Regions from separate parts of the Cytobacillus sp. FSL K6-0265 genome, predicted to be linked through region 2. Evidence: a T-box and tRNA genes for the amino acid it is inferred to sense, from the RefSeq annotation. Region 2 holds a T-box; the other regions hold tRNA genes.
The links. A T-box is a leader RNA that pairs with one kind of tRNA and senses whether it is charged. The one in region 2 lies ahead of MHH73_RS16100 (valine--tRNA ligase), so its partner is inferred to be a tRNA-Val.
Positions count from the first base shown of each region.

Region 1: it encodes a tRNA-Val, which carries the amino acid that the T-box ahead of MHH73_RS16100 (valine--tRNA ligase) is inferred to sense. The anticodon was not compared.
Region 3: it encodes a tRNA-Val, which carries the amino acid that the T-box ahead of MHH73_RS16100 (valine--tRNA ligase) is inferred to sense. The anticodon was not compared.

Region 1 is NZ_JBBOPE010000001.1:232,723-243,312, reverse strand. Features, by position in the region: gene glmM (phosphoglucosamine mutase) at 1-887, opposite strand, end outside; gene MHH73_RS01270 (CdaR family protein) at 924-2,255, opposite strand; gene cdaA (diadenylate cyclase CdaA) at 2,248-3,090, opposite strand; gene MHH73_RS01260 (zf-HC2 domain-containing protein) at 3,326-3,955, opposite strand; gene sigW (RNA polymerase sigma factor SigW) at 3,969-4,532, opposite strand; gene MHH73_RS01250 (aspartyl-phosphate phosphatase Spo0E family protein) at 4,855-5,019, shown strand; gene rocF (arginase) at 5,044-5,940, opposite strand; tRNA gene MHH73_RS01240 (tRNA-Lys) at 6,234-6,306, opposite strand; tRNA gene MHH73_RS01235 (tRNA-Gln) at 6,312-6,386, opposite strand; tRNA gene MHH73_RS01230 (tRNA-Tyr) at 6,466-6,549, opposite strand; tRNA gene MHH73_RS01225 (tRNA-Thr) at 6,568-6,643, opposite strand; tRNA gene MHH73_RS01220 (tRNA-Val) at 6,664-6,739, opposite strand; tRNA gene MHH73_RS01215 (tRNA-Glu) at 6,744-6,818, opposite strand; tRNA gene MHH73_RS01210 (tRNA-Thr) at 6,843-6,915, opposite strand; tRNA gene MHH73_RS01205 (tRNA-Asn) at 6,947-7,021, opposite strand; rRNA gene rrf (5S ribosomal RNA) at 7,041-7,157, opposite strand; rRNA gene MHH73_RS01195 (23S ribosomal RNA) at 7,472-10,405, opposite strand.
Region 2 is NZ_JBBOPE010000001.1:3,173,421-3,184,010, forward strand. Features, by position in the region: gene MHH73_RS16070 (Maf family protein) at 1-129, opposite strand, end outside; gene MHH73_RS16075 (SPOR domain-containing protein) at 377-1,321, opposite strand; gene MHH73_RS16080 (hypothetical protein) at 1,430-1,561, opposite strand; gene MHH73_RS16085 (prepilin peptidase) at 1,979-2,725, opposite strand; gene MHH73_RS16090 (hypothetical protein) at 2,751-2,909, opposite strand; partial or broken gene MHH73_RS22495 (type II secretion system protein) at 2,978-3,133, opposite strand; gene MHH73_RS16095 (bifunctional folylpolyglutamate synthase/dihydrofolate synthase) at 4,656-5,954, opposite strand; gene MHH73_RS16100 (valine--tRNA ligase) at 6,027-8,672, opposite strand; T-box leader at 8,749-8,985, opposite strand; gene ysxE (spore coat protein YsxE) at 9,228-10,295, opposite strand; gene spoVID (stage VI sporulation protein D) at 10,408-10,590, opposite strand, start outside.
Region 3 is NZ_JBBOPE010000001.1:93,085-103,674, reverse strand. Features, by position in the region: gene MHH73_RS00545 (UvrB/UvrC motif-containing protein) at 1-270, opposite strand, end outside; gene MHH73_RS00540 (CtsR family transcriptional regulator) at 418-879, opposite strand; rRNA gene rrf (5S ribosomal RNA) at 1,129-1,245, opposite strand; rRNA gene MHH73_RS00530 (23S ribosomal RNA) at 1,477-4,410, opposite strand; tRNA gene MHH73_RS00525 (tRNA-Ala) at 4,565-4,640, opposite strand; tRNA gene MHH73_RS00520 (tRNA-Ile) at 4,656-4,732, opposite strand; rRNA gene MHH73_RS00515 (16S ribosomal RNA) at 4,832-6,380, opposite strand; tRNA gene MHH73_RS00510 (tRNA-Ala) at 6,565-6,640, opposite strand; tRNA gene MHH73_RS00505 (tRNA-Pro) at 6,657-6,733, opposite strand; tRNA gene MHH73_RS00500 (tRNA-Arg) at 6,738-6,814, opposite strand; tRNA gene MHH73_RS00495 (tRNA-Leu) at 6,824-6,912, opposite strand; tRNA gene MHH73_RS00490 (tRNA-Gly) at 6,919-6,993, opposite strand; tRNA gene MHH73_RS00485 (tRNA-Leu) at 7,011-7,095, opposite strand; tRNA gene MHH73_RS00480 (tRNA-Lys) at 7,105-7,180, opposite strand; tRNA gene MHH73_RS00475 (tRNA-Thr) at 7,188-7,263, opposite strand; tRNA gene MHH73_RS00470 (tRNA-Val) at 7,281-7,356, opposite strand; rRNA gene rrf (5S ribosomal RNA) at 7,366-7,482, opposite strand; rRNA gene MHH73_RS00460 (23S ribosomal RNA) at 7,714-10,590, opposite strand, start outside.

The sequences.
Region 1 (10,590 bases), 2.9 Mb from region 2:
GCCTCTAATCCCTTATAGAAACCGAGGTTGCTCATTACTGTAGAAACAACGGTATCCTCTATAAGCCTACCTTGTTCTTTCAAGTACTTCGCACAAATGAACATGATTTGGTCACCGTCAACAATTTGCCCTTTTTCATCGATGGCTATTAAGCGATCACCATCACCATCAAAGGCAAGTCCTACATCCGCTCCTCTTTCTTTCACAAAAGCAGCTAAGGCTTCTGGATGTGTAGAGCCAACTTCCTCGTTGATATTTAAACCGTTTGGTGAAGCGCCCATCATCGATAAATCGGCATCCAAGTCAGCAAATAAATGATTCGCTAGGAAAGAAGTGGCTCCATGTGCACAATCTAAAGCAATATGAATGCCAGAAAAATCATCATCAACAGATTGCTTTAAGTATTGCAGATATTTCTGTCCGCCTTCAAAGTAATCATTCACTTGTCCAAGATCACCACCAACTGGTCGTGGTAGGGAATCATTCTCCTTGTCCATTAGTTCTTCGATTTCATTTTCCTGTGCATCTGAAAGCTTGAAGCCATCTGGACCAAAAAACTTAATTCCATTATCCGCAACAGGATTATGGGAAGCAGATATCATTACGCCCGCTTCTGCATCTAATGCTTTCGTTAAATAGGCCACACCTGGTGTAGAAATAACGCCGAGTCGCATCACCTCTGCACCGATTGAAAGAAGGCCTGATACTAATGCATTCTCAAGCATATGTCCTGAGATTCTTGTATCTCTCCCAATTAAAACTTTTGGTCGTTCTTGATCTTTTGTTAATACATACCCACCAAATCTTCCTAGTTTAAAGGCTAACTCTGGCGTTAACTCACTATTTGCCACTCCGCGTACGCCATCCGTACCAAAATATTTTCCCATTATTAAATCGCTCCTTCACTTTCCTCTGCTGTTCATCTATTCTTTTTCTGTAATATTGATTGTTGCTGTCTCACTCTCAAGTTGGGACTCCACACCAGGTGGTGCGTCTAATTGAATATTCACCTCATGTTCTCCAGGATCAAGGCCAGATACATCTATAGATAGAGTAAAATCACTTTTACTTAAACTATTCATATCCTTTTCATTACCAGAAACCTTCAAGCTTGTCTCACCTTCATCAGGACTTTGAAAGGTCATTTCATATTGATCGTCTAAGCCTGTGATTGTAATTGGCATGCCCGAATACGTACGATTCACTGTTTGTTCATCCGCGGTTTGTTCCTGCTCATTTTCTTGTTCTTGTACTTGTGGTTCTTCTTCTTCACTACTATCTTCTGATGACTCTTGTTCTGTAACAGTCACATTGGCATCAACCGTCACTTCTTTAGGATCGACACTAGTAATTCCATCAGAGATGATCACAGGTAATTTTAATTCCTGATCTTTATCGAGTTTGCTTAAATCAACCTCTACCCTAACCGTTTTGACCTCACTTAGAACATTTTCTGGAGCAAATATGGTTGCTTCTGTTTGGCTGAGCTTAAGAGAATCTAACTCAACTCCAGAAGGAAGGCTCCCGGTTTCAACAATATCGATGGGCACCGTCTTACTTAAACGTTTCACATCGACCGAGACCTCCACCTCACCTGGGCTAACATCTACATCTAATTTATTCATATTACGGTCGAGCACATTAATCGCAGCTGTTTCTGTAAATGATTCCGTAATAGAACCTTTCGTATTAACAGTTGCTTTCACATAAGCAATCGATTCAATCACATTTTTGGCACCTGTTATTTTGACTGTATTTGGTTCAGCAAGTGCCGCTTCGGCCTTGTAACCTTCTTCAAGTAAACTATTGTTAAATTCTGCTTCCACATTGAACTCTTCTGTTACTTTTTCATCAATTGTTACATCTACAGTAGAAGGATCAATGATATATTCAAGCTTATCGGATAGATCTTTGATCCCTACCTCTACTTCTTGTCGACCAATCTCTGCATCTGATAAGTCAACAAACACTTCAAAGTTCCGCTGTGCCTTCGCATTTTCCAAATGACTCCTTGGGCCATCTAAGGTAACAGCCACTGTTTCAGGAAGACCGGTAACAACAAGATTATCTGTATCATAGTAAGCTGTAAGCGGGACGTTTTCTATGACAGCTGAGCCATCATCCCCAGGTACATTGATACTTCTATTTTCATTATTCGTATCATAAACCGAATCAAACAGGAGCAGAGCAATTAATAAAGCCACTACCTTCATAAACCATCTGGTATCAATGAGCTTATCAATATATTTATCCATTTTTCTTTCCCCTCCAGTTCCAAAGAGTGGAAGAAGATTGTTTTGATTTAGCTGAGTGAATAAGCTCTTCATTTAAAAGTTCTTTGAGCTGATCGAGTTTCAAATCGCGTGTAAGTTCACCATTTTTCGCTACAGATATCCCACCTGTCTCTTCAGACACAATAATGGTGATACTATCTGTTACCTCACTAATCCCCATCGCCGCTCGATGTCTCGTACCTAACTCTTTGGAGATAAAAGGACTTTCTGATAACGGCAAGTAACATGCGGCCGCTGCAATTTGACTTTTCTGTATAATAACGGCGCCATCATGTAATGGTGTATTGGGAATAAAGATATTAATAAGTAATTCTGATGATATTTTGGAATGCAATGGAATACCAGTTTCAATATAGTCACCCATACCAGTTTCACGTTCAATCGAAATTAACGCACCAATTCTCCGCTTAGCCATATAATCAACAGACTTAACAATTGCAGTAACTAATTGATCTTGATCCATCTCTTCTTGGTTGCCACTTCTAACGAAGAATTTACCCCTACCAAGCTGCTCTAATGCACGACGCAACTCTGGTTGGAAGATAATTATAATGGCTAGTACCCCCCATAAGAGAACTTGTTCCATCATCCATCCTAATGTTTGCAATTGTAGGATATCACTTAAAACCTTTACAATCAGAATAATAAAGATCCCTTTGACTAATTGGACGGCTTTCGTCCCTTTAACAATCATAATTAATTTATATATAACGAACCAGACAAGGAGAATGTCTACTGTATTCGCTAAAAGCCTTAATAAAGGTAAATCTGTGAAAGATAAATCTAAAAGCGACATTTTCCTTCCTCCAAGTATTTATTTCCACCATTAAAATAGTCGTTTAACCTACTTATTATACCATATTTCTACTGGAATCCAATTTTCTAGGTATGTATACAATCGTTAACGTTATTAAAATATATCCTACATTTTTATTACTACATATGCAAAGATTAAGCGATTTATTAACAAATTATTACATATTTATACTTCTTTGAACAAAGGAAAAGGCCACCGCATCTTAGCAGTGACCTTATTTTTCTTTATTCTCTTGTGTAACAGTCGAGATTAAACTTTTACTTGTATTTTTAATGTGATACCATAACCATTCAAAAAGCTGATCCACTTCTTTAATTTCCCCAGTTACTTTACCAGCAGAGGCTAAATATTGCTCACCATTAATGACCGTTGCATCCCCTTCAACTTCACCGTTTATCTGCAAGTTTCCATTCTTAACGACAACATCGCCCTTGACCACTTCTCCTTCTGGGACAATGACTGTTTCGTTCTCAATCACTAGATTAGGTTGCTTGGAGACAGACAATGCATTTTCTTGATTCCAGGCAGATAGAACACTACCAGACATTAAGATGAGAAAGAGGGATGCTGCAGCAAGCATCGGGTGCTTCCTAAGCCATCTTTGTGCACCTACTTTTTTCTTTTCTTTAGGCAGTCTCGCCATCACATTTTCAGTAAAACCTGCAGGCGCTTGGAAATGTGATGTACTCTGTACAAAGGCAATCGCTCGTTTTAGTTCATGAAAATGCGTGCGGCATTCTTCACATTGCTCTATATGTGTTTTGAGTATTTGTTTATGCTCATCTGTTATTTCTTCATCTAAATATTCATGCATATATTCAATAATTTCTTCATTACATTTCACTGAAATCACCTTCTTATACGTAGCGTAATTGCTTTCTTAAAGCTTCTCTTCCCCTATGAATCCTCGTTTTCACAGTACCTAATGGTAAATCTAAGGTCTCACTGATTTCATTCAAGGACAGTTCCTCAATGTACTTAAGCACGATGACCGATCGATATTTTTCCGGTAGCTTCGAAATTTCCATTTGGATGGTTTCCTGTAACTCCATTTTTTCTACATCTTCTTCAGGTAGTTTCGTATTCGCAGGAATCTGTGAATACATATTTAAACCGTCTGTTCCTGCTACTTCCGCGTCCAAATAATAGTCAGGCTTTTTCTTCCTGATCCGGTCGATACATAGGTTTGTTGCAATGCGATATAACCAAGTTGAGAATTTTAAGTTCGTATTGAAGCTTTGTATATTTACATATGCTCGTAAGAAAGCTTCTTGTGCAATATCTTCAGACTCATGTTGATTACCCAACATTCGATAACAGATATGATATACTCTGTCTTTGTATATTTCTACTATTTCAGCGTAAGCATCTTGATCTCCTTTTAATACTTGTTTAATTCTTTTCTTCACCAACAATTCCATCTATTTACCCCCGCTCTATGCGGCTTATCGATAATCATTTACGAATCGATAGCAAAAAGGTTTCACATATTTTTTATTTGGTTCCTTTTCCTCCATAAGTACTTCAGTTATATAAGAGTTATCACATAATATTTTAACAAATTTTAACTAAAGTAGTTTAATTAATTTTCATACTGGGTATAAAGGATTTAAAACCAGTGTGTTGACGAAGGAAAAAAGACCTTCCCTTCAATATTTTTGCTCCAACGAACAAGAGACCATACATTTAAAAATTGTCTACGTGCTGGCATAAAATTTTTCAAATGGAAAGGACAATGATCTCATGTATACGGAGGAACTATTAAAAGATATTGAAATCCACAGAGCTAAAATGGTTGAACTTGCTTCTATTTCTTCATTTTCAAACCACCAAGTTCTTAAAGCGAGCATTGAATTGGACAACCTAATTAATAGATACTATACATTAACATTAAAAAAAGAAGCTTGAGCATCGACTCAAGCTTCTTTCACTTTATAGTAATTTTTCTCCGAATAGCGAGCCCATTAAAGCCACCGCTGCATCAGCTGTTTTATTTCTTTCATCTAATATCGGATTAACCTCAACAAATTCGGCCGAAGTAATCAATTGTGATTCAGCTAATATCTCCATTGCCAGATGGCTCTCACGATAACTAATTCCCCCCATAACCGGTGTACCCACACCAGGTGCATCAGATGGATCAAGACCATCTAAATCTAGCGAAAGATGAACACCATCTGTTCGGTCTTGTAAATAACTAATCGTCTCTTCCATTACCCTCGGCATGCCTAAACGATCAATCTCATGCATCGTAAAGACTTTTATTCCTTTAGCTTTAATCAAATCTCTTTCTCCTTCGTCTAAAGACCTTGCTCCGATAATTACAACATTTTCTGGCTTTAACTTCCTATGGACGCCGCCCACTTCTAATAACAACGGATGTCCATGTCCTAAAGCAACTGCTAAGGACATACCATGAATATTACCGGAAGGAGAAGTTTCTGCTGTATTTAAATCCCCGTGTGCGTCGTACCAAATGACACCTAAGTTGTGATAATGCTGCAATAAACCAGCTAATGTACCAATAGCAATACTATGATCCCCTCCTAAAACAAGAGGAAATGCTCCTTTTTCTACTACCCCATCAACTTGATCTGCTAAGATTTTAGTTTTCGCTGCAATTAAGTCCAAGTTTCTTAAACCTGTATCCTTATCTATTTGTTCAGTCGACCTACCTATTTCAATATCCCCTAAATCATCAACTTGGTGATTAAGTTGTTGTAATCTATTTTCAATGCCCGCATATCGGATGGCACTTGGCCCCATGTCTACCCCTCTTCTTAATTGTCCCAAGTCCATCGGCATACCAATAATCGAAATTTTTTTCATATAGTTGCTCCCCCTACCCAGAATAAATTCTAATTCTATTGTAAACGGTTACATTCTGGTGGTTCAACTGTGCAAAATTTTGTATATCTATACAAAAAAAGGACATTTATTAAAGCGCTAGGGGCAATTATAAAATCACCAAAAATAGCTGCGTTTCTTCTGCATGCCTAGGAAGTCTGTTAAAAGGATGGAAAAAAGAGAGGCCGATTCCGATCTTTGTGAAAATCTTTGTAATTGGGAAAAATGTAAAACAACAAATAAAAATCCTTAAACATAAATGTTTAAGGATTTAGTGAGCCATGAAGGACTCGAACCTTCGACCCTCTGATTAAAAGTCAGATGCTCTACCAACTGAGCTAATGGCTCGAAAATGGCTGGGCTAGCAGGGATCGAACCTGCGAATGACGGAATCAAAATCCGTTGCCTTACCGCTTGGCTATAGCCCATCGTATGTAAAAAAACAAAATAAAAAGGACTAATTATATTATGTCCGCTTTTTGGATTTTCATTCAAATAAAATTGAAATGGTGGAGGGGGGCAGATTCGAACTGCCGAACCCGAAGGAGCGGATTTACAGTCCGCCGCGTTTAGCCACTTCGCTACCCCTCCGACATAAATATATTAAAATGGTGCCGGCCAGAGGACTTGAACCCCCAACCTACTGATTACAAGTCAGTTGCTCTACCAATTGAGCTAGGCCGGCCCATCTATAGTAATTTTAAATGGTGGAGGATGACGGGATCGAACCGCCGACCCTCTGCTTGTAAGGCAGATGCTCTCCCAGCTGAGCTAATCCTCCAAAATGGTGACCCCTACGGGATTCGAACCCGTGTTACCGCCGTGAAAGGGCGGTGTCTTAACCGCTTGACCAAGGGGCCAAAAATATTTAAAGTTCTTACCAGAGCTTCCAACCGGGCTCGAACCGGTGACCTCTTCCTTACCATGGAAGTGCTCTACCTGCTGAGCTATGGAAGCATCAGCTAAATATCTTTGATTTTGTTTAAAATGGCTCCGCAGGTAGGATTCGAACCTACGACCGTTCGGTTAACAGCCGAATGCTCTACCACTGAGCTACTGCGGAATAATATTATAATATGTATGCCCGGCAACGTCCTACTCTCACAAGGGGACAGCCCCTAACTACCATCGGCGCTGAGAAGCTTAACTTCCGTGTTCGGTATGGGAACGGGTGTGACCTTCTCGCTATCGCCACCGGACTTTTTAAAGACATTTATTATTATAACGTCTTTTATGAATTTTTCAAGAGAAATTTTAAAAATCATTCTCTGAAAACTAGGTAATGTTGAAGAAGATTGTTGTTGAGTAATCGCCTATGCGTTGCTGACTGTGCTACTTACGTAGTGCTGTCTAGCTGCGGCGGCAAGGAGCCGCCCGCATTTCGAATTGTCCAGCTACAGCGCCTAGGTGCTCGAGGTCATAAGCCAATTTCGCTATGAGGTTAAAGAACAACCTCCTATCGAACTCGTCTTATGCTTGTCGCACCTGTGCAAGGCGCTTTCGCTTTTCGTTTTTGGTTAAGTCCTCGATCGATTAGTATTAGTCAGCTACATGTGTCGCCACACTTCCACCTCTAACCTATCAACCTGATCATCTTTCAGGGATCTTACTAGCTGACGCTATGGGAAATCTCATCTCGAGGGGGGCTTCATGCTTAGATGCTTTCAGCACTTATCCCTTCCGCACATAGCTACCCAGCGATGCCTTTGGCAAGACAACTGGTACACCAGCGGTGCGTCCATCCCGGTCCTCTCGTACTAAGGACAGCTCCTCTCAAATTTCCTGCGCCCACGACGGATAGGGACCGAACTGTCTCACGACGTTCTGAACCCAGCTCGCGTACCGCTTTAATGGGCGAACAGCCCAACCCTTGGGACCGACTACAGCCCCAGGATGCGATGAGCCGACATCGAGGTGCCAAACCTCCCCGTCGATGTGGACTCTTGGGGGAGATAAGCCTGTTATCCCCGGGGTAGCTTTTATCCGTTGAGCGATGGCCCTTCCATGCGGAACCACCGGATCACTAAGCCCGACTTTCGTCCCTGCTCGACTTGTAGGTCTCGCAGTCAAGCTCCCTTGTGCCTTTACACTCTACGAATGATTTCCAACCATTCTGAGGGAACCTTTGGGCGCCTCCGTTACTCTTTAGGAGGCGACCGCCCCAGTCAAACTGCCCACCTGACACTGTCTCCCATCCCGATAAGGGATGTGGGTTAGAATTTCAATACAGCGGGGGTAGTATCCCACCGACGCCTCCACCGAAGCTAGCGCTCCGGCTTCTAAGGCTCCTACCTATCCTGTACAAGCTGTACCAAAATTCAATATCAGGCTACAGTAAAGCTCCACGGGGTCTTTCCGTCCTGTCGCGGGTAACCTGCATCTTCACAGGTACTATAATTTCACCGAGTCTCTCGTTGAGACAGTGCCCAGATCGTTACGCCTTTCGTGCGGGTCGGAACTTACCCGACAAGGAATTTCGCTACCTTAGGACCGTTATAGTTACGGCCGCCGTTTACTGGGGCTTCGATTCAAAGCTTCGCGTGAGCTAACCTCTCCTCTTAACCTTCCAGCACCGGGCAGGCGTCAGCCCCTATACTTCGCCTTGCGGCTTCGCAGAGACCTGTGTTTTTGCTAAACAGTCGCCTGGGCCTATTCACTGCGGCTCATCAAGGCTTTAACACCCTAATGAGCACCCCTTCTCCCGAAGTTACGGGGTCATTTTGCCGAGTTCCTTAACGAGAGTTCTCTCGCTCACCTTAGGATTCTCTCCTCGCCTACCTGTGTCGGTTTGCGGTACGGGCACCTTATTCCTCGCTAGAGGCTTTTCTTGGCAGTGTGGAATCAAGAACTTCGGTACTAAATTTCCCTCGCTATCACAGCTCAAGGTATGTGACCATGGGATTTGCCTCATGGTCCCTCTAACTGCTTAGACGCACATCCAATAGTGCGCTTACCCTATCCTCCTGCGTCCCCCCATCACTCAAACAGAATACGGTGGTACAGGAATATCAACCTGTTGTCCATCGCCTACGCTTTTCAGCCTCGGCTTAGGTCCCGACTAACCCTGAGCGGACGAGCCTTCCTCAGGAAACCTTAGGCATTCGGTGGATGGGATTCTCACCCATCTTTCGCTACTCATACCGGCATTCTCACTTCTAAGCGCTCCACCAGTCCTTACGGTCTAGCTTCAACGCCCTTAGAACGCTCTCCTACCACTGAACATCTACGATGTTCAATCCACAGCTTCGGTGATACGTTTAGCCCCGGTACATTTTCGGCGCGGAGTCACTCGACCAGTGAGCTATTACGCACTCTTTAAATGGTGGCTGCTTCTAAGCCAACATCCTGGTTGTCTAAGCAACTCCACATCCTTTTCCACTTAACGTATACTTTGGGACCTTAGCTGGTGGTCTGGGCTGTTTCCCTCTTGACTACGGATCTTATCACTCGCAGTCTGACTCCCATGGATAAATCTTTGGCATTCGGAGTTTGTCTGAATTCGGTAACCCGATGAGGGCCCCTAGTCCAAACAGTGCTCTACCTCCAAGATTCTTACGCATGAGGCTAGCCCTAAAGCTATTTCGGAGAGAACCAGCTATCTCCAAGTTCGATTGGAATTTCTCCGCTACCCACACCTCATCCCCGCACTTTTCAACGTACGTGGGTTCGGGCCTCCATCCAGTGTTACCTGGACTTCACCCTGGACATGGGTAGATCACCTGGTTTCGGGTCTACGACCACATACTATATTCGCCCTATTCAGACTCGCTTTCGCTACGGCTCCGTCTGTCCAACTTAACCTCGCATGTAATCGTAACTCGCCGGTTCATTCTACAAAAGGCACGCTATCACCCATTAACGGGCTCTAACTACTTGTAGGCACACGGTTTCAGGATCTCTTTCACTCCCCTTCCGGGGTGCTTTTCACCTTTCCCTCACGGTACTGGTTCACTATCGGTCACTAGGGAGTATTTAGCCTTGGGAGATGGTCCTCCCTGCTTCCGACGGGATTTCTCGTGTCCCGCCGTACTCAGGATCCACTCTGGAGGGAACGAAGTTTCGACTACAGGGCTTTTACCTCCTATGGCGGGCCTTTCCAGACCTCTTCGTCTATCTCGTTCCTTTGTAACTCCGTATAGAATGTCCTACAACCCCAAGAGGCAAGCCTCTTGGTTTGGGCTAATCCCGTTTCGCTCGCCGCTACTCAGGGAATCGCGTTTGCTTTCTCTTCCTCCGGGTACTTAGATGTTTCAGTTCCCCGGGTCTGCCTTCCATACCCTATGTATTCAGGTATGGATCCTATCCCATAACGGATAGGGGGTTTCCCCATTCGGAAATCTCCGGATCAAAGCTTACTTACAGCTCCCCGAAGCATATCGGTGTTAGTCCCGTCCTTCATCGGCTCCTAGTGCCAAGGCATTCACCGTGCGCCCTTATTAACTTAACCTATGTTCGGCTTGCGATAAGCTACGCATTTCGGTGTCAGCTCACTCGTCAACATCCTCATGTGCACAAGACGCACACTCCGGTGTTTCCTCACTCGCTTCCTTGAACTGCTTGCTTCTCACAACCCTCACGGTTGTGTTCATTAAAAAAAGTTTAGTATCTTTACTCTATCTATAATTATATAGA
Region 2 (10,590 bases):
AGGCTTTAAATTGGCATCATACCGTTCATCAACATGACTGCCTTTTACTTTGAAAGATAAATTCATTTGTTCAAGTAGTTGCTTTCTACGAGGGGAAGTGGAAGCGAGTATGAGGGTTTGTGTTTGCATGTGTTTCACCTTACTTTCATCGCATTTCAAATTGGGAGATACCCTTTTATCGTATCAAACAAAACAGCTTTTAACAATTTAAAACCCTCATTTTTATCCTTATTTTTAAAACAAAAAATAGCCCGAAAAAAAATCGAGCTAAAGAGAGCTAAACTTCATAAAAAAATAAATATAGGAAGTAAAGTAAAGTCTCACAGATTCATTAGAAATAAAATTATTCCCCAGAAAATAATATACTAAGAAACTTTTAAGTTTGAACGATGACCGTATATGATTGTAGGAAATTTAAGACTGCTTGTTGAGCGTCCTCTCCATTATGAGCTTTTAGAGCAGTAAGCATTTTATCCTTTAATGCAATTAAATCTTCATGGTTCAGCCCTTGATTCATCTCATTTAACGTACTTGAATACGTATTAATTTGTTCAGCGGACGCTTCACTTGTCAATAATCGATACACTTGAGGTGAGAGCTCTAGGATTTTCTTTTCTTCTGCAGTTAAACCTTCTACCTTAGCACCATCAATCATATACTCTTTAGCAAACACTTCTGCACCTTGACCTTCTAATTGGGCACTCATAGTCTTAGCCGCTTCACTTGTAGCTGCTACGCCAATGATAAGGGTATATTGTTCTTGATTCTCGTGGATAAATGTAGGAATACCTTTTTCCTTATACGAAGCAGCGATTCCCTCTGCACTATCCTTGGTAGTAAACACGCCTCCTTGGACGATAAACGTATCTAAAGCAGGTAATTCTGCCGTCTCACTACCAACTATTCCTTCTCCTGATGCACCTACTTGTGAACTTGCGGCGCCCCCCTCTGCCGTTTCCCCTTTATCGAGAACATTTAACATAACCAACCCAAATCCCGTTCCGACAACAACGGCAAACAGAATGGTAAAAAACATCGACGGATTTAATTGATATTTCATTTGTTTAAAACTACTTTTCTTTTTCTTAGCTAGGCTTTTACTAGATTTGTTATTCTTTTTCTTCACTTTTTCTCTATCTGCTAATTCTTTCTCCCAATCTACTTCTTCTTCTCCACTTGGTAAAATCCAATCAAATTGATCCTCCACTTCATTTTCTTTCGTGGCCGCTTGCTCTTTTACGCCTTCTCCTTTATGCTTCGGTTGACCGTCTTGATTTAATTTTATCGTGATTGTTCTCGCCTTTCCGTTATGCTTGTCCATCTTTGTCCACTTCCCTCCCTCTTGCCTTTTACTATTATTTTCATCACTTTATCATAGGAGAAAAAAAAAATAACAAGACTTTTGTCGTCTTGTTACAGAATGATTTCGTCAAATTCCATCATGGATAAAAACTTTGTCTAAGACAGAATAAGACTTGCCAGCAGCTTGGCCATTGACAATTTTAGGATTATTCTCTTTTACATCAATAGCGGTAGGGAAATGTTTAACTAATACAATCATATGTAATCCCTTATGCCATCCTTCACCTGAACGATCTCGATTGATTCAATGGCTGTATACCGATCTAAATGCTGAAATTCCTCTGTGTATAAAAGCCAACCCTCATAGCTTTAAGATTGCAAGTGTATGCTAATGACGGTCTTTTCTAATCCATTTGGCCACTTTACTTCAACAATACCTATCCTCTGATGCTGTCGAAATATCATTGATTGTTTCACTATTTGCCGCTTCATCCGATTTAACTCTATCAACATTAATTGCCATTTGCGTAAGCTGAATGTTATTAACCTTTGCCGCTTCATCTTCAATGATAACGTTTCATTGTTAGTTTTAGAGAAACATCAGTTTGCTTACTTCGCATTACAAACGCTTTTTCTTAGGAAAGATCAAGCCAGCAATTAAACCACTTTGTCAAAACTAGAAGATTTGTAAATAATACAGCCATATTTCTTCAGCAAAAAAGTAAGCAGATAGCGCTCCTGCTGCAATAAAAGGGCCAAAGGGGATGGGGTTGCCTCGTTTGACTTTGCCAACTAGCATAGCTAGTAAACCGAAAACAGCGCCGTAAATCGTCGAAAGGAAAAAGGTGAACAAGACAAGCTTTGCTCCAAGTGCAAACCCTAATAACGCAAACAGCTTAATATCACCGCCGCCCATCCCACCATTACTCACAACAGCAATGGCAAGAAGCAAAAAGAAGCCAATAGCGCAACCAACCAAACTATCCCACCAAGGTGAAAGTGGCCAAATCAATCGTTCTATTAGAAAAATGACTGCAAAACTAAGCAAAATACGATCCGGTATTAACATATATTGAATATCCGAAACGAAAATAATCATAAATAAAGAAATCAACGTGAGAGCAAATAAAAGCTCTGGCGTCCAACTTAATGTGACAAGTGCAAGTACAAATAACAGCCCTGTTAACAGTTCAACGATAGGATATAATGGCGAGATTCTCGCACCACATTGACGACATTTCCCACCCTGAATTACATAAGATAACACAGGTATAAGTTCAATGGCTTGCAAGGTATGGCCGCAGTTAGGACAAGCTGACCGCGGTTTTACAATCGATTTTTTCATTGGTACCCTCAAACCGACAACATTGTAAAAGGAGCCGAGGATGAGGCCCGTAATAAATAAGTAGATTAGTAGTAGAATGGGATTGACCTCCTAACTTTTTTCCTTAACACTTTCTCAAGATAAGTACGGCTTCATTATTTCCGTTAGAAACTAATCTTTCACCGTTTGTTAAGAAAACTTTGTATGTGATATTGCTTTTCTCTTTTTCAACTTCAACATAAGAATCTGCTGGATTTTTAGTTTTTTTCTTTAGATCTTCCATTTTTTCACCTAACCAACTTCAGCTATATTGTTTTTCTTGAATAACATCCTCAGATGTAATCATCAACTAGCCGAACTAAACATCTGCCTTGCATTAGCAACATGGGTATCCTTTTTCTATTATCAATGAACCCTCCTATACTCTCACACAGCAATGGTTGCTAATATGCCGAGGATGACAACGCGGGCTAGTCGTTCTACGAGCGTGAGTCCTCGTTCATTTTTACACTGTTATTTCTTTGTTTCAACATGTTCATCTGGCATTCTATCTTTTTATCCAAAATCAGGTATACATCACTAGTTATATTATACTATTTTTCTGTTAAATCAATAGATATTTTCCCTCTAAATGGTAGATAATATTCGACAAAATAAAAAGGAAACACTTCTTTCACAAACGGCAACCCTATTAATAATTAGCTTACTTACGATAAAAGGGGTACGTAACAATAGCCAGTCTGTACAATCTTTGATTAGTTTATTATCACGAAATAGCAAAATCGCGAGCACAAGCATGAACAAGAATAGGAGAATCATATACCAATTCATCGTAAGGCATACGATAAATATCGTAATGGCTGGAAGTTCTGCGTTGAAACTGGCGAACATTTGAACAAATCTTGGGTCCATTGTACATTAAAAACAGCACACAAAAGTAGCAATGACACTGACAACAATAGGATAGGTCATGCTGAAAAAAACTTGTTTTTTAGTTGAGTTTGTTTTTCATAATAATCAGCCAGCCAGTGTACGACATCATCTAGCATCCCTCCGGCTTCTCCAGCTGGAAAAAGGGCAGCGGATTGCCGCAAATACATTCAATATACTTGTCTTTCAACCCATTTTTATAGCCATACCTTATGTAATCATTTCGTTACGCTTGTCTCTATTGTATGCATACAAACCTCTCTTGATGTTTGTAACACATTGATGAGCTGATGGATTTTCTCATTACGAATAAGGTTAGCTACCGAATAATTCAGTAGCTATCATTCGACCGGTACCCGCTTTTAAGAGCACGATCCGCTGTGAAAAAACCCTACTAAGACGGATGCGAGTGGAAGGCGAATTTGCGTTTGTTATGCTTTCTTTGAAATGGCGCTTTTTTTCTTAACAAGACATGACAATTAATTGGACTCCACCCTTCTCTTCTTCAGCTTCAGCAAACTATGGTGGAGAATTGTATCACCCGAATAATATAGATTTATCCGCTTATCAAAAAGGTACGTCTTTAGATGAGTGAACGGGTTGTTACATCCCTTCTTACCCTTTTCATAAAACCAAATTAGCAGAATGGTATGAAGCAAATGGCTATGGTTCCATAATAAAAAGTGACAATTTAAAATTACTCCATATCTTGACGAAAAATACCGTTATATAAGCCGGTTTCAAAGGCAGTGATTATTGCTACCGGTATCAGTTCACAAATTCAATGGATTGAAACGGTTGAGCAGAGTTGTTTTCGCTCCATATGAAAGTGTAACCTTCTATGAGAATTTAATGGCAGGATTATTGCTAAAGATGGCGTTTATCTTATGAGTGGGGGAACAACGGTGAATACATCCCAAATGGTGATTTTATTGCTCAAGAAAAGGACTTTCTGCTTGAATAACACATAATACTCAAACGTTAATTGCTCTATTCATGCTGGTACAATGAAAGGTAAAGGGCAATCCAAAAAGCCATTTTCCACTTTTGGATGCCCTATACATAAACGGCTACAAGCCAGATTCATCGTAACCAAACATTATTGATGAGCAAGAAAACGCTTTACTTCGGAAATAAAGTATAGGGAACCTGTAATCACTAGAACGTCATTTGCACGCATGGTCGCTTTTGTTTCTTTGATTGCTGCTTGCCAATCAGCTGTAACGGAGTGCTGATGCTTTTGACTGATTGCAGACAGTTCCTCAGCTTTTGCGGCACGAGGAAATTCAAACGTTACAAAAGTAATCGCTTTCGCACAATCCTCCATTTTTTGAATCATGCCTTGAAGTGGTTTGTCCTGTAATGCTGCAAAAATAAAATAAATATCACGATCTTGGTAGCGCTTTTCTAATTCGTTACAAAGCGCAGTCATTCCTTCTTCATTATGTGCTCCGTCTAAAATTGTTAGTGGGGATGTCGCTACGCGCTCAAAACGACCGGGCCAATACGTGCTCTTCAAGCCTTTCCCAATGCTTTCTTCTGAGATCACAAAGGAAAAATATTGATTCAGAAAATCAATCGCCATTAGTGCCAAGCTGGCATTTTCTACTTGATGAACACCTGGCATCGATATTTCTAAATAGTCTCTTTGACTAAATGTATTATGAAAAGAAAAGGCCTCACCCACTTCTGTCGATACGATATGCTCTGCTTGGAATTGCTTATTTGCTTGATAAACTTTTGCATGTTTTTCTTTTGCCGTCTTTTCGATAACAGCCACTGCCTCATCCTGCTTTACACCAGTAATAATTGGTGTCCCAGTCTTTATAATCCCAGCTTTTTCAGAGGCAATCTTCTCAATCGTATCACCTAATATGGCTGTGTGATCAAGACCAATATTTGTAATGATAGATAATAGTGGATGAAGGACATTTGTTGAATCTAGTCTGCCACCTAATCCTACTTCAAATAATGCAATATCAACTGGTTCAATATGGGCAAAATAATGAATCGCCATTGTTGTTATAATTTCAAATTCAGATGGCTCTCCTAGTTCTGATCCTTCAAGCTCTACTGCAAGTGGATAAATATCATTCACTAGCTGTACAATATCATTATCAGAAATCGGCTTGCCGCCTAATGTAATCCGTTCATTAAATTGCTCTATATACGGAGAAGTAAATGTACCTACCATAATCCCTTCTGCTTCAAGGATCGAATGGATATAAGCAAGTGTTGAACCTTTACCGTTCGTTCCCCCTATATGTATGACCTTCAGTCTTCTTTCTGGATGATTCAACTTTTCCATCATCCATTCCATCCTTTGTAATCCTGGTTTAATCCCAAGACGAAGACGAGAATGAATCCAACCAATTGCTTCTTCATATGTTGTAAACATGTCTATCTGCCACCTTTATTAATATAACCATGATAAGAGGAGACGATATTTCGCCTCCCCTCCTATTATACCTTATTCACCTTTTAATTCGTTCATTCGTGCTTCAACTGCTGAGCGTTTTTCGCTATAATCCTGTTCTTTCGCTTTTTCTTCAGCGATTACTTTTTCAGGTGCTTTCTTCAGAAAACCTTCATTGCTTAATTTTTTCTGAACACGCTCTACTTCTTTATTTAACTTATCCCATTCTTTTTGCAGACGAGCAATTTCTTCGTCGATATTAATTAAACCTGCTAATGGTAGAATAATTTCTGCTCCAGTAACAATTGCCGTCATCGCTTTATCAGGTGCTTTCGCATCAATCGCTATGGTTAATTGCTCAGGGTTACAGAAGCGTTCAATATAACCAACATTTTTACTTAACACTTTTTGTACTTTTTCATCTTTTGTTTTAATGAGCATATCAATCTTCTTACTCAATGGTGTGTTTACCTCTGCACGAATATTACGTACGGAACGAATAATTTCAACAAGCAGTTTCATTTCTTCTGCTGCTGCTTTATCCGAAAGTTCCTCATTCACAGTCGGCCAAGAGGCAACTGTAATCGATTCCCCTTTATGAGGAAGGTTTTGCCAGATTTCCTCTGTAATAAACGGCATGAATGGATGTAATAATCTCATTGTTTGGTCTAATACATAAGCAAGAACAGATCTTGTTGTCTGTTTAGCCGCTTCATCTTCACCGTATAATGGCAGTTTCGCCATTTCAATATACCAGTCACAGAAATCATCCCAAATGAAATTATAGAGGATACGTCCTACTTCACCAAACTCATAACGATCGGATAGCCTTGTTACCGTTTCAATCGTTTCATTCAAGCGAGTGAGAATCCATTTATCTGCAACCGATTTTTCACCAGTTAAATCAATTTCATCATAAGTTAATCCATTCATGTTCATCAAAGCAAATCGAGAAGCATTCCAAATTTTATTGGCAAAATTCCACGTAGATTCTACTTTTTCAAAGCTGAAACGTAAATCTTGACCTGGTGAGCTTCCTGTTGATAAGAAATAGCGTAAAGAGTCTGCACCATATTTCTCAATCACATCCATTGGATCAACGCCATTACCTAGTGACTTACTCATCTTACGACCTTCCGCATCACGAACCAACCCGTGAATAAGTACATCTTTAAATGGACGGCCACCAGTAAATTCAATACCTTGGAAAATCATTCTAGATACCCAGAAGAAAATGATATCATAACCGGTTACTAACGCATCAGTCGGATAATAACGTTTAAAATCAGCACTTTCTTCATTCGGCCAGCCTAAGGTAGAGAATGGCCATAACGCTGATGAAAACCATGTATCAAGCACATCTTCATCTTGTTTCCAGTTCTCACTATCACTTGGTGCTTCTGTTCCTACATATACTTCACCTGTTTCCTTATGATACCAAGCTGGGATGCGATGGCCCCACCAAAGTTGACGAGAAATACACCAGTCACGAATATTTTCCATCCAGCGTAAATACGTATTTTCAAAACGATCTGGAACGAAGTTGACTTTATCTTCACCCTTTTGCAACTCAACTGACGCATCAGCAAGTGGTTGCATTTTTACAAACCATTGGGTAGACAAATAAGGTTCTACAACTGCTCCACTACGTTCTGAATGACCAACAGAATGAAGATGCTCTTCGATTTCAAAAAGAATACCTTCTTCTTGCAAATCTTTAACGATTTGTTTACGACATTCGAAACGATCTAACCCTTGATATTTGCCAGCATTCTCATTCATTGACCCGTCTTCATTCATTACTAGAATTCTTGTTAGATTGTGACGATTACCAATTTCAAAGTCATTTGGGTCATGAGCTGGTGTAATTTTTACTGCTCCTGAACCAAATTCCATGTCAACATAATCATCTGCAACAATCGGAATTTCTCTGCCAGTAATAGGAAGTTTAACCGTTTTACCAATCAAGTGTTGATAACGCTCATCTTTAGGGTGAACTGCAACCGCTGTATCACCAAGCATCGTTTCAGGTCTTGTTGTCGCAATTTCAATATGACCACTACCATCTGTTAATGGATAGCGCATATGATAGAATGCCCCTTGAACATCTTTATGAATAACTTCTATATCAGATAAAGCGGTTTGAGTAGAAGGGTCCCAGTTAATAATATACTCGCCTCTATAAATCAAACCTTTATTGTATAAAGCAACGAAAACTTCTTGTACAGCATCTGATAACCCTTCATCTAGTGTAAAGCGTTCACGGTTATAATCTAAACCGAGACCAAGCTTAGACCATTGTTGTCTAATATGTCCTTTATATTCATTCGTCCATTTCCACGTTTCCTCTACAAAGGCTTCACGACCTAGATCATAACGACTTTTGCCTTCTTCGCGCAGTTTTTGCTCAACTTTTGCTTGAGTAGCAATACCTGCATGGTCCATACCAGGTAGCCATAGCACATCATAGCCTTGCATGCGCTTCATTCTCGTCAAAATATCTTGCAGCGTTGTATCCCATGCATGACCTAGATGCAATCTTCCCGTTACATTTGGTGGCGGAATCACAATCGTATAAGGTTTTTTCTCCGGATCATCTTTTGCCTCAAAATATTTTCCTTTTAACCACCAATCATAACGACCTTGTTCAATAGACTGAGGGTCATATTTTGTTGGCATCGTGATATTATTCTCTTCCATCGCCTATTCATCCTTTCTCACATTCGCTTATCGCTAACAATCAAACAAAAGCAAAATAAAAAACTCCACTCGTCACAAAAAGGACGAATGGAGTTGCTTCCGCGGTACCACCTTTTTTTCAATTACAGATATCTTTAGTAATTGACTCTCGAATGGATAACGGCGTTCCCGTCTTTCGCTAATAATAGAACTATGTTCACGAAAGAAGCTCCAGGGCGACCTTCCAATGGATTCGCTTAGAAAATCTCTCAGCAATTGATTTTCCTCTCTTAAAGCAAAGCGCCAATGTACTCTTCCCTATCAAAGCTTTTCATTTGTTTGAATATAAAATAATACTACCTAAAAATAGTCACTATAGTCAATAAGGATGACCAATTTTTTTTATTATATACATGATAATAAAAAAAGGGACCAACTTATAAGAAAAATGGCTCTTATTTTAGACTTGTTATGTATGATGAAAAAAGGCGGGATGAGGATGCAAATGCACACTATATATTAATTTTTACCGAATAAGTTTGATTGCTTCTTAAAATGAATATAGGAGCCCAGTTTTTATCCATTTTGGGCTCCTTCTTGTTCTGCCTTCGCTTTTTCAGCTGCTTCTTGTGCTTGTTTTTTCTGACGCTCAATTTCATCAATCCTCATGGCTACATATTCCGTATTCTTTAATAACCAAAATTGCCTTTGTATATGTTCTACATGCTTTCTTTCATTCTTTCTCGACTTACCATTATGATATTTTTCTGCTGCGCGAATGACAGGTCCTGGATGAGCAAAATAACTTTGAAATAAAAGCATTTCATCTTCTCTAAACGGATAATGCTTAAAATAAGTGTAAATCCAATCGACGGCATCGTCCGCACGCTTCGGAAAGGTTTTTAAAGATCTTGATAAGAACGGAAGAAGATCATGCATAGGTGAACTTCTCTTCGCTTCCTCAAAATTCAAAAAATAACCATATCCACGCTCATCATACAAAAAATGTTCGGTAGAAATTTTTCCGTGTATAACAGCAGTACGAACTTTTTCCTCTTCCTTTGTTTTCTCGTACCAATCCTTTAATTTCTTCGTTGAGAAAGTTAACGCTTGAGCGATATCATTATAATATTGTGTAAACATCAACTCATAAGGAGACATATATTCCCTAGATTCACATGTTTCAATAAAACCATTTAAAAATTCACTCTGCTTTTCCCATTCTAGTAACGTATTTTCATAATGCTCCTCACGTTCTTCCTTAGAAACTTCCACTTCTTTCGTACTTAAGACATGCAAGCGAGCAAGTTCTCTAAACATTTGTTGATGACGTTCAAATTGATCTTCTTTAATCTCATTTGCTAGCCAAGGCATTAAGTAATACAGCTTTTGTTCGTGTAAAACGGCATACCTACCGTCAACCGTCGGATAAATCGGGACAATCCGGTTGTATCCCATCTGGTATAATTGTTGAATATAACGAATGAAGTCCGCTCCATGATTTGCTTTTATTTTTTTCAAAGAAAAAACACCTTTGCTAGAGTAAACCTTCTGAACGCTACCAAAACTTTCGATGAAATTAGGCTCAAGTGCATAGTGTTTTAAAATGGGACCATATTTTTTTAATCTATTTTCCTTTGCCACTTAGACCACTCACTTTCCTCCCTTACCTTTATTGGTAAGTAAACAAGTGACACTGATAAAAATGCGAGCAGACCGGTGAGATCTGCTCATAATAGGCTACCCTTATCAGCTGCTAGTTTGTTACAGCTACAGGGATATATAATACTTGGCCTTCATGCACTTCTTGATTCAATTCAAGTTGATTGGCTCTCATTAATATTTGTGGTGTCACATCATATCTTTCTGAAATAAGATCAATCGTGTCATTGGGCTGGACAATACATACCTTAACCTTCGTCAATTGTTCTTCATCTTC
Region 3 (10,590 bases), 3.1 Mb from region 2:
AAAGGTCATCGAACATTGTTCACACTGTACTACCTGCGTTTGTTTATTTAACTGAGCTTGGTTATTTGCATAACTCGTATCTATATTAAATAATCCGCTCAATAGATTATTAATAGAAAATCCAGAGCCGTTATTTATCATAAACATATCGCCATGTTCTTGGGCACATTTTTCGCATAAATGGAACTCAGCCTTTTCACCATTCATAATTTTTGTAAAATGTAGAGTCGCAGGTCTCTGATTACATTCTCCAGAGCCGTTATTTATCATAAACATATCGCCATGTTCTTGGGCACATTTTTCGCATAAATGGAACTCAGCCTTTTCACCATTCATAATTTTTGTAAAATGTAGAGTCGCAGGTCTCTGATTACATTCTTGGCATATCATCTGTTTCACCCCTCCATACTTTACAGCCTACTTATATTTCAATGTATTTAGCATCGCAACAAGCATCCTTGCTCTTAACTCATCCCTATAGGGTAACTCTAAGTAAAGAACTGAACGGTCAATGACACTCAACATAATCTTCGCTTCTCTAGTAGTAATAATCTCTTCTTCAACTAATCTGTTTATAATATTTTCAGCACTATTTTGAGAAATACGATCACGTACAATCCCAATCAATTGATTAATTAAATCAACATAATCATATGCTTGCACTTTGGTAATTCTTATATAACCACCACCGCCACGTTTGCTTTCGACAGCATAGCCTTTTTCAACTGTAAACCGAGTATTTATTACGTAATTTATTTGAGATGGGACACATTGAAATTTATCAGCAATCTCGCTCCGCTTAATTTCAACAATTTCCCTTTCACTAAGTTCCAAGACTTCTTTAAGATATTTTTCAATAATATCTGATATATTTTTCACCCGGCCTCCCCCTATCTGACTTTGACTATATTTGACATAAATTATACATGATTTGTGTGAAATGTTGCAACGAAGTAGTATTATTAATTTTCCCCTTTTTTTCTAAATCTCAAACGTATGAAAGATAGGTTCGTTCATTAAATTTATATTATGTATAGATTATTTAATTGTTATTTGTCCATTTAAATAAACGAATGTATGATAGCACTACAAAAAAGAGCACATTCAAATGATGTGCTCTTTCATCTTGCCCGGCAACGTCCTACTCTCACAAGGGGACAGCCCCTAACTACCATCGGCGCTGAGAAGCTTAACTTCCGTGTTCGGTATGGGAACGGGTGTGACCTTCTCGCTATCGCCACCGGACTATGAAATTGTAAGGGAATCGTTCCCTCAAAACTAGGTAATGTTGAAGAAGATTGTTATTGAGTAATCGCCTATGCGTGCTGACGGTACTACTTACGTAGTGCTGTCTAGCTACGGCGCCTAGGTGCTCGAGGTCATAAGCCAAATTTGTCATGAGGTTAAAGAACAACCTCCTGTCAAATTCGTCTTATGCTTGTCGCACCTGGACAAGGCGCCTCCGCATTTCGTTTTTTGGTTAAGTCCTCGATCGATTAGTATTAGTCAGCTACATGTGTCGCCACACTTCCACCTCTAACCTATCAACCTGATCATCTTTCAGGGATCTTACTAGCTTGCGCTATGGGAAATCTCATCTCGAGGGGGGCTTCATGCTTAGATGCTTTCAGCACTTATCCCTTCCGCACATAGCTACCCAGCGATGCCTTTGGCAAGACAACTGGTACACCAGCGGTGCGTCCATCCCGGTCCTCTCGTACTAAGGACAGCTCCTCTCAAATTTCCTGCGCCCACGACGGATAGGGACCGAACTGTCTCACGACGTTCTGAACCCAGCTCGCGTACCGCTTTAATGGGCGAACAGCCCAACCCTTGGGACCGACTACAGCCCCAGGATGCGATGAGCCGACATCGAGGTGCCAAACCTCCCCGTCGATGTGGACTCTTGGGGGAGATAAGCCTGTTATCCCCGGGGTAGCTTTTATCCGTTGAGCGATGGCCCTTCCATGCGGAACCACCGGATCACTAAGCCCGACTTTCGTCCCTGCTCGACTTGTAGGTCTCGCAGTCAAGCTCCCTTGTGCCTTTACACTCTACGAATGATTTCCAACCATTCTGAGGGAACCTTTGGGCGCCTCCGTTACTCTTTAGGAGGCGACCGCCCCAGTCAAACTGCCCACCTGACACTGTCTCCCATCCCGATAAGGGATGTGGGTTAGAATTTCAATACAGCGGGGGTAGTATCCCACCGACGCCTCCACCGAAGCTAGCGCTCCGGCTTCTAAGGCTCCTACCTATCCTGTACAAGCTGTACCAAAATTCAATATCAGGCTACAGTAAAGCTCCACGGGGTCTTTCCGTCCTGTCGCGGGTAACCTGCATCTTCACAGGTACTATAATTTCACCGAGTCTCTCGTTGAGACAGTGCCCAGATCGTTACGCCTTTCGTGCGGGTCGGAACTTACCCGACAAGGAATTTCGCTACCTTAGGACCGTTATAGTTACGGCCGCCGTTTACTGGGGCTTCGATTCAAAGCTTCGCGTGAGCTAACCTCTCCTCTTAACCTTCCAGCACCGGGCAGGCGTCAGCCCCTATACTTCGCCTTGCGGCTTCGCAGAGACCTGTGTTTTTGCTAAACAGTCGCCTGGGCCTATTCACTGCGGCTCATCAAGGCTTTAACACCCTAATGAGCACCCCTTCTCCCGAAGTTACGGGGTCATTTTGCCGAGTTCCTTAACGAGAGTTCTCTCGCTCACCTTAGGATTCTCTCCTCGCCTACCTGTGTCGGTTTGCGGTACGGGCACCTTATTCCTCGCTAGAGGCTTTTCTTGGCAGTGTGGAATCAAGAACTTCGGTACTAAATTTCCCTCGCTATCACAGCTCAAGGTATGTGACCATGGGATTTGCCTCATGGTCCCTCTAACTGCTTAGACGCACATCCAATAGTGCGCTTACCCTATCCTCCTGCGTCCCCCCATCACTCAAACAGAATACGGTGGTACAGGAATATCAACCTGTTGTCCATCGCCTACGCTTTTCAGCCTCGGCTTAGGTCCCGACTAACCCTGAGCGGACGAGCCTTCCTCAGGAAACCTTAGGCATTCGGTGGATGGGATTCTCACCCATCTTTCGCTACTCATACCGGCATTCTCACTTCTAAGCGCTCCACCAGTCCTTACGGTCTAGCTTCAACGCCCTTAGAACGCTCTCCTACCACTGAACATCTACGATGTTCAATCCACAGCTTCGGTGATACGTTTAGCCCCGGTACATTTTCGGCGCGGAGTCACTCGACCAGTGAGCTATTACGCACTCTTTAAATGGTGGCTGCTTCTAAGCCAACATCCTGGTTGTCTAAGCAACTCCACATCCTTTTCCACTTAACGTATACTTTGGGACCTTAGCTGGTGGTCTGGGCTGTTTCCCTCTTGACTACGGATCTTATCACTCGCAGTCTGACTCCCATGGATAAATCTTTGGCATTCGGAGTTTGTCTGAATTCGGTAACCCGATGAGGGCCCCTAGTCCAAACAGTGCTCTACCTCCAAGATTCTTACGCATGAGGCTAGCCCTAAAGCTATTTCGGAGAGAACCAGCTATCTCCAAGTTCGATTGGAATTTCTCCGCTACCCACACCTCATCCCCGCACTTTTCAACGTACGTGGGTTCGGGCCTCCATCCAGTGTTACCTGGACTTCACCCTGGACATGGGTAGATCACCTGGTTTCGGGTCTACGACCACATACTATATTCGCCCTATTCAGACTCGCTTTCGCTACGGCTCCGTCTGTCCAACTTAACCTCGCATGTAATCGTAACTCGCCGGTTCATTCTACAAAAGGCACGCTATCACCCATTAACGGGCTCTAACTACTTGTAGGCACACGGTTTCAGGATCTCTTTCACTCCCCTTCCGGGGTGCTTTTCACCTTTCCCTCACGGTACTGGTTCACTATCGGTCACTAGGGAGTATTTAGCCTTGGGAGATGGTCCTCCCTGCTTCCGACGGGATTTCTCGTGTCCCGCCGTACTCAGGATCCACTCTGGAGGGAACGAAGTTTCGACTACAGGGCTTTTACCTCCTATGGCGGGCCTTTCCAGACCTCTTCGTCTATCTCGTTCCTTTGTAACTCCGTATAGAATGTCCTACAACCCCAAGAGGCAAGCCTCTTGGTTTGGGCTAATCCCGTTTCGCTCGCCGCTACTCAGGGAATCGCGTTTGCTTTCTCTTCCTCCGGGTACTTAGATGTTTCAGTTCCCCGGGTCTGCCTTCCATACCCTATGTATTCAGGTATGGATCCTATCCCATAACGGATAGGGGGTTTCCCCATTCGGAAATCTCCGGATCAAAGCTTACTTACAGCTCCCCGAAGCATATCGGTGTTAGTCCCGTCCTTCATCGGCTCCTAGTGCCAAGGCATTCACCGTGCGCCCTTATTAACTTAACCTATGTTTGGGTTGCTTTCGCTTCCCTCACGGTTGTGTTTATTAAAAAAAGTTTAGTATTTCATACTCTATATAATATAGAGAGAAAATAACTAAGGTGGCGATTACTCGGTAATCTTCTTCATTACATTATCTAGTTTTCAAAGAACGATTTGTTGGTGGAGCCTAGCGGGATCGAACCGCTGACCTCCTGCGTGCAAAGCAGGCGCTCTCCCAGCTGAGCTAAGGCCCCGTATTAAAGTTGAAATGGTGGGCCTAAATGGACTCGAACCATCGACCTCACGCTTATCAGGCGTGCGCTCTAACCAGCTGAGCTATAGGCCCACATAACTTTACGGTAAAGTATTTATTCATATCAAAGAGATTGCACTCTCAAAACTGAACGAACAGTCTAACATCAAGTCAATTCCGTATATTCCTTAGAAAGGAGGTGATCCAGCCGCACCTTCCGATACGGCTACCTTGTTACGACTTCACCCCAATCATCTGTCCCACCTTAGGCGGCTGGCTCCAAAAGGTTACCCCACCGACTTCGGGTGTTACAAACTCTCGTGGTGTGACGGGCGGTGTGTACAAGGCCCGGGAACGTATTCACCGCGGCATGCTGATCCGCGATTACTAGCGATTCCGGCTTCATGTAGGCGAGTTGCAGCCTACAATCCGAACTGAGAATGGTTTTATGGGATTGGCTAAACCTCGCGGTCTTGCAGCCCTTTGTACCATCCATTGTAGCACGTGTGTAGCCCAGGTCATAAGGGGCATGATGATTTGACGTCATCCCCACCTTCCTCCGGTTTGTCACCGGCAGTCACCTTAGAGTGCCCAACTGAATGCTGGCAACTAAGATCAAGGGTTGCGCTCGTTGCGGGACTTAACCCAACATCTCACGACACGAGCTGACGACAACCATGCACCACCTGTCACTCTGTCCCCCGAAGGGGAAAGTCCTATCTCTAGGATTGTCAGAGGATGTCAAGACCTGGTAAGGTTCTTCGCGTTGCTTCGAATTAAACCACATGCTCCACCGCTTGTGCGGGCCCCCGTCAATTCCTTTGAGTTTCAACCTTGCGGTCGTACTCCCCAGGCGGAGTGCTTAATGCGTTTGCTGCAGCACTAAAGGGCGGAAACCCTCTAACACTTAGCACTCATCGTTTACGGCGTGGACTACCAGGGTATCTAATCCTGTTTGCTCCCCACGCTTTCGCGCCTCAGCGTCAGTTACAGACCAGAAAGTCGCCTTCGCCACTGGTGTTCCTCCAAATCTCTACGCATTTCACCGCTACACTTGGAATTCCACTTTCCTCTTCTGCACTCAAGTTCCCCAGTTTCCAATGACCCTCCACGGTTGAGCCGTGGGCTTTCACATCAGACTTAAGGAACCGCCTGCGCGCGCTTTACGCCCAATAATTCCGGACAACGCTTGCCACCTACGTATTACCGCGGCTGCTGGCACGTAGTTAGCCGTGGCTTTCTGGTTAGGTACCGTCAAGGTACCGGCAGTTACTCCGATACTTGTTCTTCCCTAACAACAGAGTTTTACGATCCGAAAACCTTCATCACTCACGCGGCGTTGCTCCGTCAGACTTTCGTCCATTGCGGAAGATTCCCTACTGCTGCCTCCCGTAGGAGTCTGGGCCGTGTCTCAGTCCCAGTGTGGCCGATCACCCTCTCAGGTCGGCTACGCATCGTCGCCTTGGTGAGCCGTTACCTCACCAACTAGCTAATGCGCCGCGGGCCCATCTGTAAGTGATAGCAGAACCATCTTTCAATCTAATTATATGTATAAATAGATATTATCCGGTATTAGCCCCGGTTTCCCGGAGTTATCCCAGTCTTACAGGCAGGTTGCCCACGTGTTACTCACCCGTCCGCCGCTAATCATTGGGAGCAAGCTCCCTCTGATTCGCTCGACTTGCATGTATTAGGCACGCCGCCAGCGTTCGTCCTGAGCCAGGATCAAACTCTCCAATAAAGTGTTTGATTAGCTCGTTTGCACCTATGGTGCTTTGTTGCTGATAAATCAGCTTTTTTAGAATTACGCTTGACGTTTTATGTTCGTTCAGTTTTCAAAGAACAATCTCGTTCGCTTCAGAAGCGACTTTATAATCATACAACATCTTAAGTTGTTATGTCAATAACTTTTTTTAAAATGTTTTTGGTGGAGCCTAGCGGGATCGAACCGCTGACCTCCTGCGTGCAAAGCAGGCGCTCTCCCAGCTGAGCTAAGGCCCCAAAAAAGTAATAAAAATGGTCGGGAAGACAGGATTCGAACCTGCGACCCCTTGGTCCCAAACCAAGTGCTCTACCAAGCTGAGCTACTTCCCGTTTATGGCGCGCCCGAGAGGAGTCGAACCCCTAACCTTTTGATCCGTAGTCAAACGCTCTATCCAATTGAGCTACGGGCGCATCAATAAGTGGTGCCGAGGACCGGAATCGAACCGGTACGGTAGTCACCTACCGCAGGATTTTAAGTCCTGTGCGTCTGCCAGTTCCGCCACCCCGGCACTTATTGGAGCGGAAGACGGGATTCGAACCCGCGACCCTCACCTTGGCAAGGTGATGTTCTACCACTGAACTACTTCCGCAAATATTAAAATAAAAATGGTGCGGGTGAAGGGAGTCGAACCCCCACGCCTTGCGGCGCCAGATCCTAAGTCTGGTGCGTCTGCCAATTCCGCCACACCCGCATATATAAATGGTGAGCCATGAAGGACTCGAACCTTCGACCCTCTGATTAAAAGTCAGATGCTCTACCAACTGAGCTAATGGCTCGTACAAGTGGTGCCGGCCAGAGGACTTGAACCCCCAACCTACTGATTACAAGTCAGTTGCTCTACCAATTGAGCTAGGCCGGCAAATAAACACAAAAAAATGGTGGAGGATGACGGGATCGAACCGCCGACCCTCTGCTTGTAAGGCAGATGCTCTCCCAGCTGAGCTAATCCTCCAATATGTATGCCCGGCAACGTCCTACTCTCACAAGGGGACAGCCCCTAACTACCATCGGCGCTGAGAAGCTTAACTTCCGTGTTCGGTATGGGAACGGGTGTGACCTTCTCGCTATCGCCACCGGACTATGAAATTGTAAGGGAATCGTTCCCTCAAAACTAGGTAATGTTGAAGAAGATTGTTATTGAGTAATCGCCTATGCGTGCTGACGGTACTACTTACGTAGTGCTGTCTAGCTACGGCGCCTAGGTGCTCGAGGTCATAAGCCAAATTTGTCATGAGGTTAAAGAACAACCTCCTGTCAAATTCGTCTTATGCTTGTCGCACCTGGACAAGGCGCCTCCGCATTTCGTTTTTTGGTTAAGTCCTCGATCGATTAGTATTAGTCAGCTACATGTGTCGCCACACTTCCACCTCTAACCTATCAACCTGATCATCTTTCAGGGATCTTACTAGCTTGCGCTATGGGAAATCTCATCTCGAGGGGGGCTTCATGCTTAGATGCTTTCAGCACTTATCCCTTCCGCACATAGCTACCCAGCGATGCCTTTGGCAAGACAACTGGTACACCAGCGGTGCGTCCATCCCGGTCCTCTCGTACTAAGGACAGCTCCTCTCAAATTTCCTGCGCCCACGACGGATAGGGACCGAACTGTCTCACGACGTTCTGAACCCAGCTCGCGTACCGCTTTAATGGGCGAACAGCCCAACCCTTGGGACCGACTACAGCCCCAGGATGCGATGAGCCGACATCGAGGTGCCAAACCTCCCCGTCGATGTGGACTCTTGGGGGAGATAAGCCTGTTATCCCCGGGGTAGCTTTTATCCGTTGAGCGATGGCCCTTCCATGCGGAACCACCGGATCACTAAGCCCGACTTTCGTCCCTGCTCGACTTGTAGGTCTCGCAGTCAAGCTCCCTTGTGCCTTTACACTCTACGAATGATTTCCAACCATTCTGAGGGAACCTTTGGGCGCCTCCGTTACTCTTTAGGAGGCGACCGCCCCAGTCAAACTGCCCACCTGACACTGTCTCCCATCCCGATAAGGGATGTGGGTTAGAATTTCAATACAGCGGGGGTAGTATCCCACCGACGCCTCCACCGAAGCTAGCGCTCCGGCTTCTAAGGCTCCTACCTATCCTGTACAAGCTGTACCAAAATTCAATATCAGGCTACAGTAAAGCTCCACGGGGTCTTTCCGTCCTGTCGCGGGTAACCTGCATCTTCACAGGTACTATAATTTCACCGAGTCTCTCGTTGAGACAGTGCCCAGATCGTTACGCCTTTCGTGCGGGTCGGAACTTACCCGACAAGGAATTTCGCTACCTTAGGACCGTTATAGTTACGGCCGCCGTTTACTGGGGCTTCGATTCAAAGCTTCGCGTGAGCTAACCTCTCCTCTTAACCTTCCAGCACCGGGCAGGCGTCAGCCCCTATACTTCGCCTTGCGGCTTCGCAGAGACCTGTGTTTTTGCTAAACAGTCGCCTGGGCCTATTCACTGCGGCTCATCAAGGCTTTAACACCCTAATGAGCACCCCTTCTCCCGAAGTTACGGGGTCATTTTGCCGAGTTCCTTAACGAGAGTTCTCTCGCTCACCTTAGGATTCTCTCCTCGCCTACCTGTGTCGGTTTGCGGTACGGGCACCTTATTCCTCGCTAGAGGCTTTTCTTGGCAGTGTGGAATCAAGAACTTCGGTACTAAATTTCCCTCGCTATCACAGCTCAAGGTATGTGACCATGGGATTTGCCTCATGGTCCCTCTAACTGCTTAGACGCACATCCAATAGTGCGCTTACCCTATCCTCCTGCGTCCCCCCATCACTCAAACAGAATACGGTGGTACAGGAATATCAACCTGTTGTCCATCGCCTACGCTTTTCAGCCTCGGCTTAGGTCCCGACTAACCCTGAGCGGACGAGCCTTCCTCAGGAAACCTTAGGCATTCGGTGGATGGGATTCTCACCCATCTTTCGCTACTCATACCGGCATTCTCACTTCTAAGCGCTCCACCAGTCCTTACGGTCTAGCTTCAACGCCCTTAGAACGCTCTCCTACCACTGAACATCTACGATGTTCAATCCACAGCTTCGGTGATACGTTTAGCCCCGGTACATTTTCGGCGCGGAGTCACTCGACCAGTGAGCTATTACGCACTCTTTAAATGGTGGCTGCTTCTAAGCCAACATCCTGGTTGTCTAAGCAACTCCACATCCTTTTCCACTTAACGTATACTTTGGGACCTTAGCTGGTGGTCTGGGCTGTTTCCCTCTTGACTACGGATCTTATCACTCGCAGTCTGACTCCCATGGATAAATCTTTGGCATTCGGAGTTTGTCTGAATTCGGTAACCCGATGAGGGCCCCTAGTCCAAACAGTGCTCTACCTCCAAGATTCTTACGCATGAGGCTAGCCCTAAAGCTATTTCGGAGAGAACCAGCTATCTCCAAGTTCGATTGGAATTTCTCCGCTACCCACACCTCATCCCCGCACTTTTCAACGTACGTGGGTTCGGGCCTCCATCCAGTGTTACCTGGACTTCACCCTGGACATGGGTAGATCACCTGGTTTCGGGTCTACGACCACATACTATATTCGCCCTATTCAGACTCGCTTTCGCTACGGCTCCGTCTGTCCAACTTAACCTCGCATGTAATCGTAACTCGCCGGTTCATTCTACAAAAGGCACGCTATCACCCATTAACGGGCTCTAACTACTTGTAGGCACACGGTTTCAGGATCTCTTTCACTCCCCTTCCGGGGTGCTTTTCACCTTTCCCTCACGGTACTGGTTCACTATCGGTCACTAGGGAGTATTTAGCCTTGGGAGATGGTCCTCCCTGCTTCCGACGGGATTTCTCGTGTCCCGCCGTACTCAGGATCCACTCTGGAGGGAACGAAGTTTCGACTACAGGGCTTTTACCTCCTATGGCGGGCCTTTCCAGACCTCTTCGTCTATCTCGTTCCTTTGTAACTCCGTATAGAATGTCCTACAACCCCAAGAGGCAAGCCTCTTGGTTTGGGCTAATCCCGTTTCGCTCGCCGCTACTCAGGGAATCGCGTTTGCTTTCTCTTCCTCCGGGTACTTAGATGTTTCAGTTCCCCGGGTCTGCCTTCCATACCCTATGTATTCAGGTATGGATCCTATCCCATAACGGATAGGGGGTTTCCCCATTCGGAAATCTCCGGATCAAAGCTTACTTACAGCTCCCCGAAGCATATCGGTGTTAGTCCC